DNA from 3 places in the Kribbella sp. CA-293567 genome. Region 1 is predicted to be linked to each of the others. Evidence: riboswitches for the same ligand, from Rfam matches in the RefSeq annotation. Region 1 holds a riboswitch; each other region holds the start of a gene.
The links. Region 1 has a riboswitch for cobalamin ahead of OX958_RS33550 (ABC transporter substrate-binding protein). Riboswitches for the same ligand answer to the same signal wherever they lie in the genome.
Positions count from the first base shown of each region.

Region 2: linked by a shared signal. The riboswitch ahead of OX958_RS12380 (ribonucleoside-diphosphate reductase subunit alpha) and the one ahead of OX958_RS33550 (ABC transporter substrate-binding protein) in region 1 are both predicted to bind cobalamin.
Region 3: linked by a shared signal. The riboswitch ahead of OX958_RS20390 (VWA domain-containing protein) and the one ahead of OX958_RS33550 (ABC transporter substrate-binding protein) in region 1 are both predicted to bind cobalamin.

Region 1 is NZ_CP114065.1:7,221,127-7,225,412, forward strand. It holds gene OX958_RS33540 (FecCD family ABC transporter permease) at 1-274, opposite strand, end outside; gene OX958_RS33545 (FecCD family ABC transporter permease) at 271-1,293, opposite strand; gene OX958_RS33550 (ABC transporter substrate-binding protein) at 1,290-2,309, opposite strand; cobalamin riboswitch at 2,332-2,515, opposite strand; gene OX958_RS33555 (hypothetical protein) at 2,584-3,555, opposite strand; gene OX958_RS33560 (MFS transporter) at 3,567-4,286, opposite strand, start outside.
Region 2 is NZ_CP114065.1:2,577,576-2,581,861, forward strand. It holds gene OX958_RS12380 (ribonucleoside-diphosphate reductase subunit alpha) at 1-2,552, opposite strand, end outside; cobalamin riboswitch at 2,744-2,865, opposite strand; gene OX958_RS12385 (multidrug transporter) at 2,953-3,459, shown strand; gene OX958_RS12390 (DinB family protein) at 3,717-4,286, opposite strand, start outside.
Region 3 is NZ_CP114065.1:4,442,706-4,446,991, reverse strand. It holds gene cobN (cobaltochelatase subunit CobN) at 1-1,100, shown strand, start outside; gene surE (5'/3'-nucleotidase SurE) at 1,144-1,899, shown strand; cobalamin riboswitch at 2,255-2,397, shown strand; gene OX958_RS20390 (VWA domain-containing protein) at 2,469-4,286, shown strand, end outside.

The sequences.
Region 1 (4,286 bases):
GCCGCTGGAAGACGGCACCGGAGACACCGAACGCGACGCCCACTCCGATTGCCACCAGCACTCGTGGCAGCCGGTTGTTGACCACGACGTCGGTCAGGATCAGCGATCCGTTGCCGGCCAGCGTGTCCAGCACCTTCGGCAGCGGGATCTCGTAGTCGCCGATCGTCAGCGACACCGCGCCGATCGCCGCCGTCGCCGTCAGCGCGACCACGGTCACCACGATGCTGGTCAGGTCGATCCGGGTGGAGACCGGCCCGATCCGCAGCGCCTTCACAGCTCGGCCAGCTTCCGTCGGCGGACCAGCGCGATGAACAGCGGCGCACCGATCAGCGCGGTGACGATGCCGACCTGCAGCTCGTCCGGCCGGGCGACGAACCGGCCGGCCACGTCGGCGAGCAGCAGCATCGTCGGAGCGAGGACCAGCGACCATGGCAGGATCCAGCGGTAGTCGGCGCCGACCAGCGCCCGAGCGACGTGCGGTACGGCGAGGCCGACGAACGCGATCGGTCCGGCCATCGCGGTCGCCGTACCGGCAAGCAGCACGATCGCCAGAGCGGCCAGGACGCGGACCACACCGACGCGGGTGCCGAGGCCGGCTGCCAGTTCCTCCCCGAGTGCGATCTGGTTCAGCGAACGGCCCAGCAACAGCGCCAAAACGGTGCCTATGGCAACGAATGGCAGGCTCTGGACGACGATCCCACCGGTCGCCAGGGTGAGTGACCCGACCACCCAGAACCGGAACTCGTTCAGCGCGGTGAGATCCAGCAGGGTGATCGCCGAGGTGACCGATCCGAGCAGCGCCGAGAACGCGGCACCGGCCAGTGCGAGCTTGACCGGAGTCGCGCCGCCCCGGCCGGCCGAACCGACCAGGTAGACCACGACCGTGGCCACCAGCGCGCCACCCATCGCGAACCAGACATAGCCGGTCAACGACTGGACGCCGAGCAGCCCGATCGCCGCCACGATCGCCAGTGCCGCTCCGGCGTTGACGCCGAGGATGCCCGGATCGGCCAGCGGATTGCGGGTGATGCCCTGCATCACGGCACCGGCCAGGCCCAGCGCCATTCCGGCCAGCACGCCGACGGCGGTCCGCGGGAACCGCAGGTAGCGGATCACCCGGTCCGTGTCGGAGCCGGTGAAGTCGGCTGCCGCGACATACACGTCGTGAGGCCCGAACCACTGGTTGCCGGCCAGCATCGACAGCAGCACGGCGACCAGCAGCACGGCGACCGCCACCAGCAGACCGGCGGTTCGGGAGCCACCGTGCCGCAGCAGGGCCGGCTCGGACCTCACTTGACCAGATCGGGGTGAATGATCCTGGCGATCAGCTCGGTCGACCCGGCGCCACGGACGCCGGCCGAGTGGTGGGCGAACAGCCACGGCACGACGCGCTTGTTCCGCACCGACTTCAAGTTGGCGAAGGCAGGGTTGGCCAGCAGTTTCTGTACGTCGGGCTGCACCTTCGCCTCGGTCAGGTCGGCCTCACAGCAGCCGCTGATCAGGACGTAGTCGGGATCACGCTTGATGAACTCCTCGACGCTGATCTTCACGTTCCGCTTCGAGGTGAGGTCGGCGAACGCGTTCACCCCACCGGCCTGTCGGATCAGCACCGTGCCGAAGTCCGGGCCGCCGGACACCGTCAGGCCACCGCCCTCGAGGCCGGGCCGGAGGATCGCCACGGTCGGCCGGTCCGCGCCCTTCACCTTCGCCTCCACCGCCGCGATCCGCTGCTGCTGGTCGGCGATCACGGCCTCGGCCTTCTCGCCGGCACCGAACAGCCTGCCGAGGTCGCGCAGATCGGCGTACACGTTGTCCATCGAGACCGTCGCCGGGTCGATCGCCTCGTCGCCCTTGCCGTCCGCGGTCGGGCAGAGCGGGCCGAAGATCCAGGTCTGGACACCGAGGTCCGCCAGGCTCTTGCGGGTGCCGAAACTGCCGTCGCTGCCGGCGCTGGCGAAGACGTCGTTGAAGCCGGAGAGCACGAAGTCCGGCTCCTGGCTGAGCAGTTCCTCGCGACTCGGCAGGTTCTGGTAGTACTTGCGGTCGCGCTGCGCCGCGGCGTACGCCGGCAGCACCTCCGCGTCCAGGTACGCCGTACCGACCAGGCGGTCGGAGATCCCCAGCGCGTGCGCCATCTCGATGGCCGGCTGGTACGCCGCGAACACCCGCTTCGGCGGGCCGTCGACGGTGACGTCGACCCCGCAGTTCTTCACCGTCACCGCATCGGCGGCAGGCCCCGCTTGCGCGGCAGCTCCGCTACAGCCGGTGACCAGGGACAGTACGACAACAGCAGCAGCCAGCGTTTTCACGCGCGCCTCCAGCACCTCGTGGACGGTGTGACACGCCGTGGCCGGTCTCCTGGCTGACGGGTACCGCATCCCTGGGCCTGACCTTCCCAGCCGACTTAGGCCAGTGGTCTCCGTCTCCGGATCACCCAGGAACATCCCGATCACAGTGGCGAGGGCCGCACCGGCATCACACCGGTTTCCCGAACACCACGACGCGGTAAAGGTAACCCACCTGCAACCTCGTCGCAGGAAGCGGCCCTGTCGTCCAGCCGGCACGGCTGCCGGCCGGGGCGCATCAGCGGGTGTAGAGGCCGGACATGGCGAGGGCGAAGGCGACCATGTCGTCCTTGTCGGCGGTGCCGGCCGGGAGGGGGACGAGGTCGACGATCTTGTCGGCGCCGACGCGGATGACGCCGCGGCCGCTGGCGGTGTCGATGTAACCCTCGTCGCCCAGCGGGACCGACTGGGAGGTCGCGGCCTTGCGGGTGGGGGCGATGACGGCTTCGGCGTCGGCCACTCGACGGACCGTGGAGTAGAGGACGCGGGTCCTGGTGATCCAGCCGCAGACGATGTCGCCCGCCTCGGTCTCACCGTCGCGGCGGATGGCCGCCTCGACGCCCATCGCGATCGCGGCGGACTTGGTGCCTCGCTCGCACTCCGGCCGGATGATCAGCGGCTCGCTGTCCGGCAACCCGTCGGCCTGCTGAGCCGCTTCCTCCCCCAGTACGACGTACTTCGCCAGCGTCGCGGGCGGTCCGCTGACCTTGAACAACTTGCCCTCCAGCAGGAACACCACGAACCGGCTGGTCCCGAAACCACCCTGGCCGATCGTCACCACCTTGGCAGCCTCGCCCTTGGTCGCCTCGTAGGCCTTCCGCGCCGCAGCGAGGTCTGCCGGGGTCGACGGGAAGACAGAGGTGCCGACTCGCAGTACGGGACCGCTGGCACTCGTGCTGAGCCTCAACTGGCACACGTCGTACGACGGGAACCCGAACTCCGCGGGCGCCGGCTTCAGCTGAATCTGTACGGCGGGGGCGGCCAGGGCGCTCTGCACGAGCGTCTGGTCCATTCGCGTGCACAGGGTGTCTGCCACCTTCGCGGTGGGCGGGCTGCTGGGCGTCTCGCTCGGCGTAGGTGTGGTCTCGGTCGGAGTCGTGCTGATGGAGACGAGTGGCGGCACGCTAGGAGCGGTCTCGCCGCCAGGACCGCCGCAGCCGGCCAGGAGCGCAGTACTGCCGAGCAGAGCTACTACCGAGCGGGTACGCATGGTGACAGAGCCTACGTCTTGGACCCAGGTCCTGGCTCGGTGCGAAGTTCGCGCTCGCGGACGGCGTGCTCGTCGGTGCGGGAGTCGTAACGCCAGAACTCGTTCAGCCAGACCGCCGTGCCGACCACCCCCACGACGCAGAGCGCTCCACCGCTGACGATCGCCGTCCGGACGCTGGTGGCGTCGGCCACCAGACCGGAGCGGGCCTGACCGCCGAGCGGCCCGAGGGAGTAGCCGAGCATCTCGATCCCGGCCAGCCGGCCGCGCATCTCGTCGGGGATGGTCTGGTTCCAGATCACCGACCGGAACAGCACCGAGATCATGTCGGCGCCCCCGGCGATCGCGAAGAAGCCGACCGCGAACCAGATGTTCGGCGCCAGCCCCGCGATGCCGACCGACGCGCCCCAGACCATGGTCGCGATCACCACCGCCCGGCCCTGGTGGTGCACGCGTCTGGCCCAGCCGCTGGTCAGGCTGGCGCACATCGCGCCGATCGCCTCGGCGCTGTAGAGCAGCCCCAGCAGCTTCGGTTCCTTCAGGATCTCGGTCGCGAAGGCCGGGAACAGCACGATCGGCATCGCCAGGAACATCCCGACCATGTCGACCAGATAGGTGGCCAGCAGGTCCTTGCGGCGATAGGCGTAGCTGATCCCCTCGCCGATCCCGCGCAGGCTCGGCGGTCTGCTGTGCTCACTGGTCTTGTACGACCCCAGCCCGGCGTACAGGACGGT
Region 2 (4,286 bases), 3.0 Mb from region 1:
GACGGGTCCAGCTCGAACGCCGTCGCGTACAGCTCCTGCAGGTCGGCCGGCACCCGGTCGATCTGCGACAGGATGCCGTCGTGGTACTTCAGGTCGGAGACCATCACCTGGTCCCACAGCCCACGCGCCTTAAGATCCGCGACCAGGTACGGGTTGGCGACGGTGAACTCACCGGACATGTTCGACTTCACGAACAGGTTGCGGTAGATCGGCTCGATCGACTGGCTGACCCCACAGATGTTGGAGATGGTCGCGGTCGGGGCGATCGCCAGCACGTTGGAGTTGCGCATGCCGTCGCGCAGCACCTTGCCCCGCAGCGCATCCCAGTCGAGCCGCCGGCCGGTGTCGACGGTCAGATCTCCGTTGCGCGCGCTCCGGAGGAGTTCGAGCGAGTCGATCGGCAGGATGCCCTGGCTCCACAGCGAGCCCTCGTAGGTCTGGTAGCGGCCACGCTCGGCCGCCAGGTCGCTCGACGCCTCGATCGCGTGGTAGCTGATCTGCTCCATCGAGCTGTCCGCGAAGTCGACGGCAGCGTCGGAGGAGTAGGGGATCCGTAGCTTGAACAGCGCGTCGGCGAAGCCCATCAGGCCGAGACCGACCGGGCGGTGCCGCTGGTTGGCGCGCTCCGACTCCGGCGTGGTGTAGAAGTTCACGTCGATCACGTTGTCGAGCATCCGGACGGCCGTCTTGACGGTGTCGCGGATCAGCGCGCTGTCGATTCCAGGGTCGAGGCTGGATCGATCGGTGAGGTGTGCGACCAGGTTGACCGAGCCCAGGTTGCAGACGGCCGTCTCGTCGACGGTGGTGTTCAGGGTGATCTCGGTGCACAGGTTCGACGAGTGCACGACGCCGTCGTGCTGCTGCGGCGAGCGCAGATTGCAAGCGTCCTTGAAGGTGATCCAGGGGTGACCGGTCTCGAACAGCACGGTCAGCATCCGGCGCCACAGGTCGACGGCCCTGACCCGGCGGAACACCCGGATCTCGCCACGATCGGCGGCAGCCTCGTAGTTCTCGTACGCCGTCGCGAAGGCCGCGCCGTACAGGTCGTGCAGATCCGGGACCTCGTCGGGGGAGAAGAGCGTCCAGTCTCCGCCGGCCTCGACCCGCTGCAGGAACAGGTCGGGCACCCAGTTCGCGGTGTTCATGTCGTGCGTACGGCGACGCTCGTCACCGGTGTTCTTGCGCAGGTCGAGGAACTCCTCGATGTCCAGGTGCCAGGTCTCGAGGTACGCGCAGACCGCTCCCTTGCGCTTACCGCCCTGGTTGACCGCGATGGCGGTGTCGTTGGCGATCTTGAGGAACGGTACGACGCCCTGCGACTCGCCGTTGGTGCCGCGGATCTTGGCGCCGATGCCGCGGACCGGGGTCCAGTCGTTGCCGAGACCACCGGAGTACTTGGCCAGCAGCGCGTTGTTGCGGATGCCGGCGAAGATGCCGGCCAGGTCGTCGTCGACCGTGGTCAGGAAGCAGGACGAGAGTTGCGGGCGGGTCGTACCGGAGTTGAACAGGGTCGGCGTGGACGACAGGAACCGGAACGAGCTGAGCAGTTCGTAGAACTCGATCGCGCGCTCTTCGCGGTGCTCCTCCTTGAGCGCGATGCCCATCGCGACCCGGAGGAAGAACGCCTGCGGCAACTCGAAACGGATCTTGTCGATGTGCAGCAGATAGCGGTCGTAGAGCGTCTGCAGACCGAGGAAGGCGAAGTCCAGGTCGCGCTCCGGCTTGATCGCCGCGGCCAGCTTGGCGAGGTCGAAGGTGGCCAGTTCGGGATCGAGCAGCCCGGCCTCGATCCCGGTCCGGATGTACTGCGGGAAGTAGTCGACGTACGCCGTGGCCATGTCGGCCTGACTGGCCTGCCGTGGTTCGCCGTGCACCCGGCCGAGCGTCTCGCGACGGATCTGGTCGAGCAGCAGACGCGAGGCGGCGAAGCTGTACTCCGGCTCCGTTTCGACATAGCCGCGAGCCGCCATCACCAGAGCCAGCTCGACCTCGTGCTGTGCGATGCCGTCGTAGCAGCAGCCCAGGGTCTCGTCGAGGATCAGTTCGGCGTCGACCGAGTCGAGGCCCGCCGCTGCCTCGGCGACGATGACGCGCAGCCGGTCGAGGTCGAGGGGAGCAGTGCTGCCGTCGGCCGCGCGGACGGTGATGACCGGCTGGATGCTGAGCTCGGCCGCGTCTTCCGGCGTACGGGCCCTGGTTCGCTCTTCGCGGTACAGCACATAGGCGCGAGCGACCTGGTGCTCACCAGCTCGCATCAGCGCCAGCTCGACCTGGTCCTGGATGTCCTCGACCTGGACGCTGCGCCGGGCGTCACCCCGGCTGGTCAGCGCCTCGACCACGCGGGTCGTGAGGTCGGCGATCAGGTCGCGGACGCGGTGGCTGTTGCCGGCGTCGGCGCCCTCGACGGCCAGGAAGGCCTTGCTGAGCGCGACCGAGATCTTGGCCGGGTCGAAGGCGGTGCTGTTGCCGTCACGCCGTACGACGGTGAGCTGGTTCGGGGGTGCTGCCTGGTCGGTAGCCGACTGAGCTGTGCTGGCAGAAACGATGGTCACAAGCGCTCTCTCCACGCGAGTCTCTTGACGACCGGGACCCGGGCACAGCGCATGACGGGACGAGCGACGCAGATCGTCGAGGAGCCCACACTCCATCCGAGGGCTGCCCGCGCATCGCTGCACGCCAACCCGACGGTCTGCCGCTGTCTCGCCCTGCGACCCGCCCTCGAGGTCTCGGACAGCGCGTGCCGGCGGCACGCGCACCGGCCGCAGGTATTCGGGCTCACGGGCAGGATCCCCGCTTACCGCTGCGGGGCAGCCCCGGATTCACACCGGATTCCCCTGTCGGCCAACGGTGAGAACACTAGCGCCTGATCACCACATCTTGTGTCTCAGGTCGCCGCGTGTCGCAGATCTTGTGTTTTGTTGCGGCTGCGTCACTCTGCGGCAGACTGATCGCGTGAGGACTCCCAAGGCGGCCGTGCTGGCCCGGCTGCGGATGCTGGCCGGGTTCGAGCTGTTCGACATCGTGCTGTTCGGGTGGCTCGTCTTCGTCCTCCGGGCCGCTCCGGCCGCGCCTGCCAATCTCGCCGGCTTCACGCTTTTCGCTCTTCAGTTGGTGGTGGGGGCCTCGTACTGGCTGGTCAAGGGTCACCAGGTCCGGTCGGGGTTGACTGAGCCGCCCGGGATCGGGGTGTTCCGGTGGTTGCGGCTCGGTTGCGAACTGGGGTTGGTGTTCGGCTTGGTCGTGGTGGGGTTCGGAGTGCTTGCGGCGGACTCCTGGTCGGATTGGCTGCCCGGTGTGTTGCTGTTCGCGTTGGCAGTGGCGGAGTACGTCAACTACTTCCACTGGCAGTTGATGTACGACAACCGCGCCGACATCCGGCGGTTGGTGCGCACTGGCCGGCTGCGTCGGTCCCACCTGTACGCCGACCTGCTTGCTGACGGACGGAGAACCACTTCTTGAGCTGAACGCTCTGGCCAGGTGTGGGACCTGGCCACCAAGACACGCCCCGGAGCGGCGGGTCGGAGTTCTGTGCCTTGGTGGCCAGGCGATCGGGGCCGGCTCAGCCGGATCGGGTGGCCGGCCGGCTCGGGTGATCGGTGGTCGGCCGGCTCGGATGGTCGGGTGGTCGGGGTGGAGCCTGGCCGCCGAGACGCGCTCCTGTGCGGTGGGCGGAGCGGCCTCCGCCTCGGCGGCCAGGGGATCGGGGGAGTGTCGTGTCAGGCCGCCAGGGAGTGCAGATCCTGCAGCGTCATGATCTCGGAGCCGTGGTGGATGAGCTCGCGGTTCAGGCGCAGGACGACGTGGCCGAAGGGCTCGGCCGCATCGAGCTCGGTCGCCTGGCTCAAGCCGATGGTCATCGCCTCTTCCTCGCCCAGTTCGGCGATCGAGTCGCGCCAGGCGTCCACCCAGTGCGCCAGCCACGCCACCGCGTCCTGGGCGTTGCCGTGCAGCGTGATGTCGGCCCGCCCCTGTTGGCTGGACCCGAAGGTCCACTCCCAGCGCTCGAAGAACGTCTCGGTCAGATGCGCGATCAACCACGCGATCGTTCGCGGCCCACGGTGATCCGGCTCGTCGGGCCACTGCGCCACCCACTCACCCGACCCCAGCGACCTGAACCGCCCCGCGTACTGCCGGCGGACCACGGTCAGCGCCTCACTGCTCGGCCGCCAGAAGTACTCCTCGTCGGTCAGTGCCGCCAGCCGCCCCGACAACACCATCCAGCTGAAGCCGAGCTGCCCACGCACCATCGCCATCGCTGACGGCCGTTGCAAGATCTCCCAGTCGAA
Region 3 (4,286 bases), 2.8 Mb from region 1:
TGGCCAGGCACAAGGCCGAGACGGGGGAGTGGCCGCGCTCGGTCGGCCTGACCGTCTGGGGTACGTCCGCGATGCGCACCCAGGGCGACGACCTCGCCGAGGTGCTCTGGCTGCTGGGCTGCCGCCCGGTCTGGGACGAGGCTTCCCGCCGCGTCACCGGTTTCGAGGTCGTCCCGCTGACCGAGCTCGGCCGGCCGCGGGTCGACGTGACGATCCGGATCTCCGGCTTCTTCCGCGACGCCTTCCCGCACGTCGTCGCCCTGCTGGACGAGGCGGTCCGTACGGTGGCCGCCCTGGATGAAGATGCCGACAGCAACTACCTGCGCGCGCACGTCGACGCCGATGTTGCTGCGGGCAATGATTTGCGATCGTCCACCGCCCGCGTCTTCGGCTCCAAGCCGGGCTCCTACGGCGCCGGTCTGCTGCCGCTCGTCGACGCGCGGAACTGGCGCACCGACGCCGAACTGGCCGAGGTCTACGCGGTCTGGGGCGGCTATGCCTACGGCAAGGACCTCGACGGCGCCGAGGCCCGGCCGTCGATGGAACGCGCCTACGCCCGCATCCAGGTCGCGGCCAAGAACGCGGACACCCGTGAGCACGACATCATGGACTCCGACGACTACTTCCAGTACCACGGCGGCATGGTCGCGATGGTGCGGCACCTGACCGGTTCCAACCCGAAGGCCTACATCGGCGACTCCGCCGTACCGGCCCAGGTGAAGACCCGGACCCTGGAGGAGGAGACCAAGCGCGTCTTCCGGGCGCGGGTGGTGAACCCGCGCTGGATGGCGGCGATGCAGCGCCACGGGTACAAGGGCGCCTTCGAGATGGCGGCCACGGTGGACTACCTGTTCGGGTACGACGCCACGGCCGGGGTGGTCGACGACTGGATGTACGAGACGCTCACCACCGAGTACGTCGCCAACCCGGAGATCGCCGAGTTCTTCCGCAAGTCGAACCCCTGGGCGCGGCACGGGATCGCCGAGCGGCTGCTCGAAGCGGCCCAGCGCGGACTGTGGTCCGAGCCGAGCGCGGAAGCTCTCGAGACGCTGCGGACCGCCGTACTGGAAACCGAGGGGGACATCGAGGATCGCGGCTGATCGGACCGGCGCGGCGCCGCCCGGGGTGTGATTGGGTGGACACATGGCGTCCGAACAGCTCCGAGTCCTGGTCACCAACGACGACGGCTACGAGTCCCTGGGCATCCAGGCACTCGCGGCGGCCCTCGAGAAGGCCGGCCACTCGGTCCAGGTGGTGGCGCCGTGGGACGACCAGAGCGGCGTCGGTACTTCGCGCGCCGGGATGATCGGCCGCGCGGTCCGGTCGAAGGTCGGCGAGAACGGCTTCATCGGCATCGATGGAACGCCCGCGCTGGCAGTGACCCTGGCCCGGCTCGGCGCGTACGGTCCGTCCCCCGACATCGTGGTCTCCGGGATCAACAACGGGCACAACATCGGCCCGATCCTGCACTCCGGCACAGTGGCGGCCGCGCTGACCGCCTCGAGCCAGGGGTTGTCCGGACTCGCGATCAGCATCGATTCCGAGCAGCCGCAGTACGTCGAAACGGCCGGCCTGGTAGCAGCGGAAGCGCTCTCCTGGCTGCTGGAGCAGCCGGCCGGAACGGTCATCAACATCAACGTGCCCGACGTCCCGGTCAGCGAACTCAAGGGTGCACGCTGGGCCCGCCTGGTCGCGTACGACCGGTCCCGCCTGGTGCTGGAGAAGTCGCCGACAGGCGATCCAGTGGTCGGCCTGACGCTGCACGAGGCCCCCGGCGACACCGACACCGACGAGGCACTGCTGCTCGCGGGATACATCACGGTCACCCCGATCACCGGCGTCGGCGAACTCCCCGGCAACTCCGCCGCGGCACACCTGTCAACGGTCTTCACCAACTAGCGCTGCGGAGTAGCACCGCGGCCTGCTGCGTCGCGAGTCTGCCCAGGACGGCGACGGCTGGCACGAGCCGGAGCACATCGCCAAGCTGCTTCGTCGCGCGCTTCCCCAGGACGGCGTCGGCCAGCACGAGACGGGGTCCTGTCGTCGTTCGTGCTGGAACTGCTGGCGAGCATCTCGGTGATGCTCGCCGCGGTCGGTGTCGGGCTGGGGCACATCGTCGACTCGCTACATCGTTGACTTGCTCCATCGCGCGCCTGCCCAGGACGGCGTTGGCTGGTACGGGGATGGCGGTGTGCCCTTCGGCTGTCTGCCCGGTTCCCGGCGGCGCTCTACGGACTCCCCACCGAGTGGCCGGCAGACGATGTGGAATGATCGCCGGGACGCGCGTGGAGGAACACCGGTGACAGCCCTGTCGGGGCTGGATTCCGGGGCGGTCCCGCCACTGTGACCGGGCTCAGGCCCGGAAGCCAGGACATCCGCGATCGTCCGCCAGGGAGCGCTTCCGCGCGCCCGGCGTGCCAAGTGCCAAGGCGGGCGTGGACACCCGCGGGACGAAGGGAAGCACCGCCATGGGCTCTGCCCCGACCAGTTCGAACCACCAGCCGGCCCCGACCGGTTTCCCCTTCACCGCGGTGGTCGGGATGGACGATCTCCAACTCGCCCTGATCCTTGCCGCGATCTCCCCGGCGATCGGCGGCGTCCTGATCCGCGGCGAAAAGGGAACAGCGAAGTCCACCGCGGTCCGCGCGCTCACCGAGATCCTCCCGCCCGTCGAGGTCGTAGCAGCCTGCCGCTTCTCCTGCGACCCCGCCGCCCCCGACCCAACCTGCCCCGACGCCCCGCACCACCCACCCACCGCATCCCCCGCCGTTTCCTATGCCAACGCGGCTCCCGCGGCTTCCCTCGGCGGGGCGACTTCCGCGGCTCACGGCGTCGAGGCGGCTCCTACGGCTTCCACCGTCGAGGCAACTCCTGCCGCTCACACCCGTGACGCAACTCTTGCCGTTCCCACCGCAGAGGCGACTGCCGCTCACACCGCCGACGCAACTCCTGCGGCTCCCACCACCGACGCGGTTCCTACGGCTTCCACCGTCGACGCAATTCCCGCCGCTCGCATCGTCGCCGCGACTCCCGTCGTTCCCACCGCCGACGCGACTCGTGCCGCTCACGGCGCCGAGGCGGCTTCTGCGGCTTCCACCGCCAACGCGGCTTCTGCGCCTGACTCCGCCTCGGTGTCTATCCCCGCGGCAATCTCCCGCCCAGCGCGGCTGGTCGAACTTCCCGTAGGCGCCACCGAGGACCGCGTACTGGGTTCTCTCCATCTCGAGCGAGCGCTCTCCGAAGGTGTGACGGTCTACGAGCCCGGTCTGCTGGCCGCGGCGCACCGCGGGCTGCTGTACGTCGACGAGGTCAACCTGCTGCACGACCACCTGGTCGACGTACTGCTCGACGCCGCCGCGATGGGACGCGCGACCGTCGAGCGTGACGGGGTTTCGATCACCCACCCGGCGCGCTTCGTCCTGGTCGGCACCATGAACCCCGAAGAGGGCGAACTCCGCCCGCAGCTGCTGGACCGCTTCGGCCTCACCGTCGACGTCGTCGCCAGCCGCGACCCCGCCGTACGGGTCGAGGTGATGCGCGCCCGCCTCACCTACGAGGCCGACCCGGCCGCCTTCGTCACCAGGTACGCCGGTGCGCAGGCCGAGCTCTCCGAGCGCATCGTCAAGGCCCGGTCCCGCCTTGCCGACGTGATCCTCACCGACGCGGCGCTTCGCCAGATCGCCGAGATCTGCGCGTCCTTCGACGTCGACGGCATGCGCGCCGACCTGGTCACCGCCCGCACCGCGGTCGCCCACGCCGCCTGGTCCGGCCGGACGGTGGTCGAGGTCGAGGACGTCCGCGCCGCCGCCAAGCTCGCCCTGCCGCACCGCAAGCGCCGCAATCCCTTCGACGCGCCGGGCCTGGACGACGAGCAACTCGAGCAGGCGATCCAGAACAGCACCCCACCTGACGACGACCCGGACGGACCGGACGGCAACCCCGACGGCCCGGACGGTGGCGGCTCCGACAACGGTGGTGGCCCGGACAACGGCACCCAGGACGACGGCCCCCGCGACAACGGCTCCGACGGCAACGACCCGGCGAGCGAAAACAGCACCGACGACGCCACCGGCCCGCACCCCGACGCCGACCCCGCCAAACCGGGCAACCCAGGGAGCGCTCTCTCCGGCCCCGCGCCGACCGGCCAGGTCGCCGCCAGTTCCGAGCCCTACAAGGCTCGTCTCCTGAGCGTCCAGTCCGCCGGTGCAGGCGTCGCCGGACGCCGCTCGAGAGCGCTCACCGAGGTCGGCCGCGTGGTCGGCGACCGCGCGCGCGTGGGCCGCGAA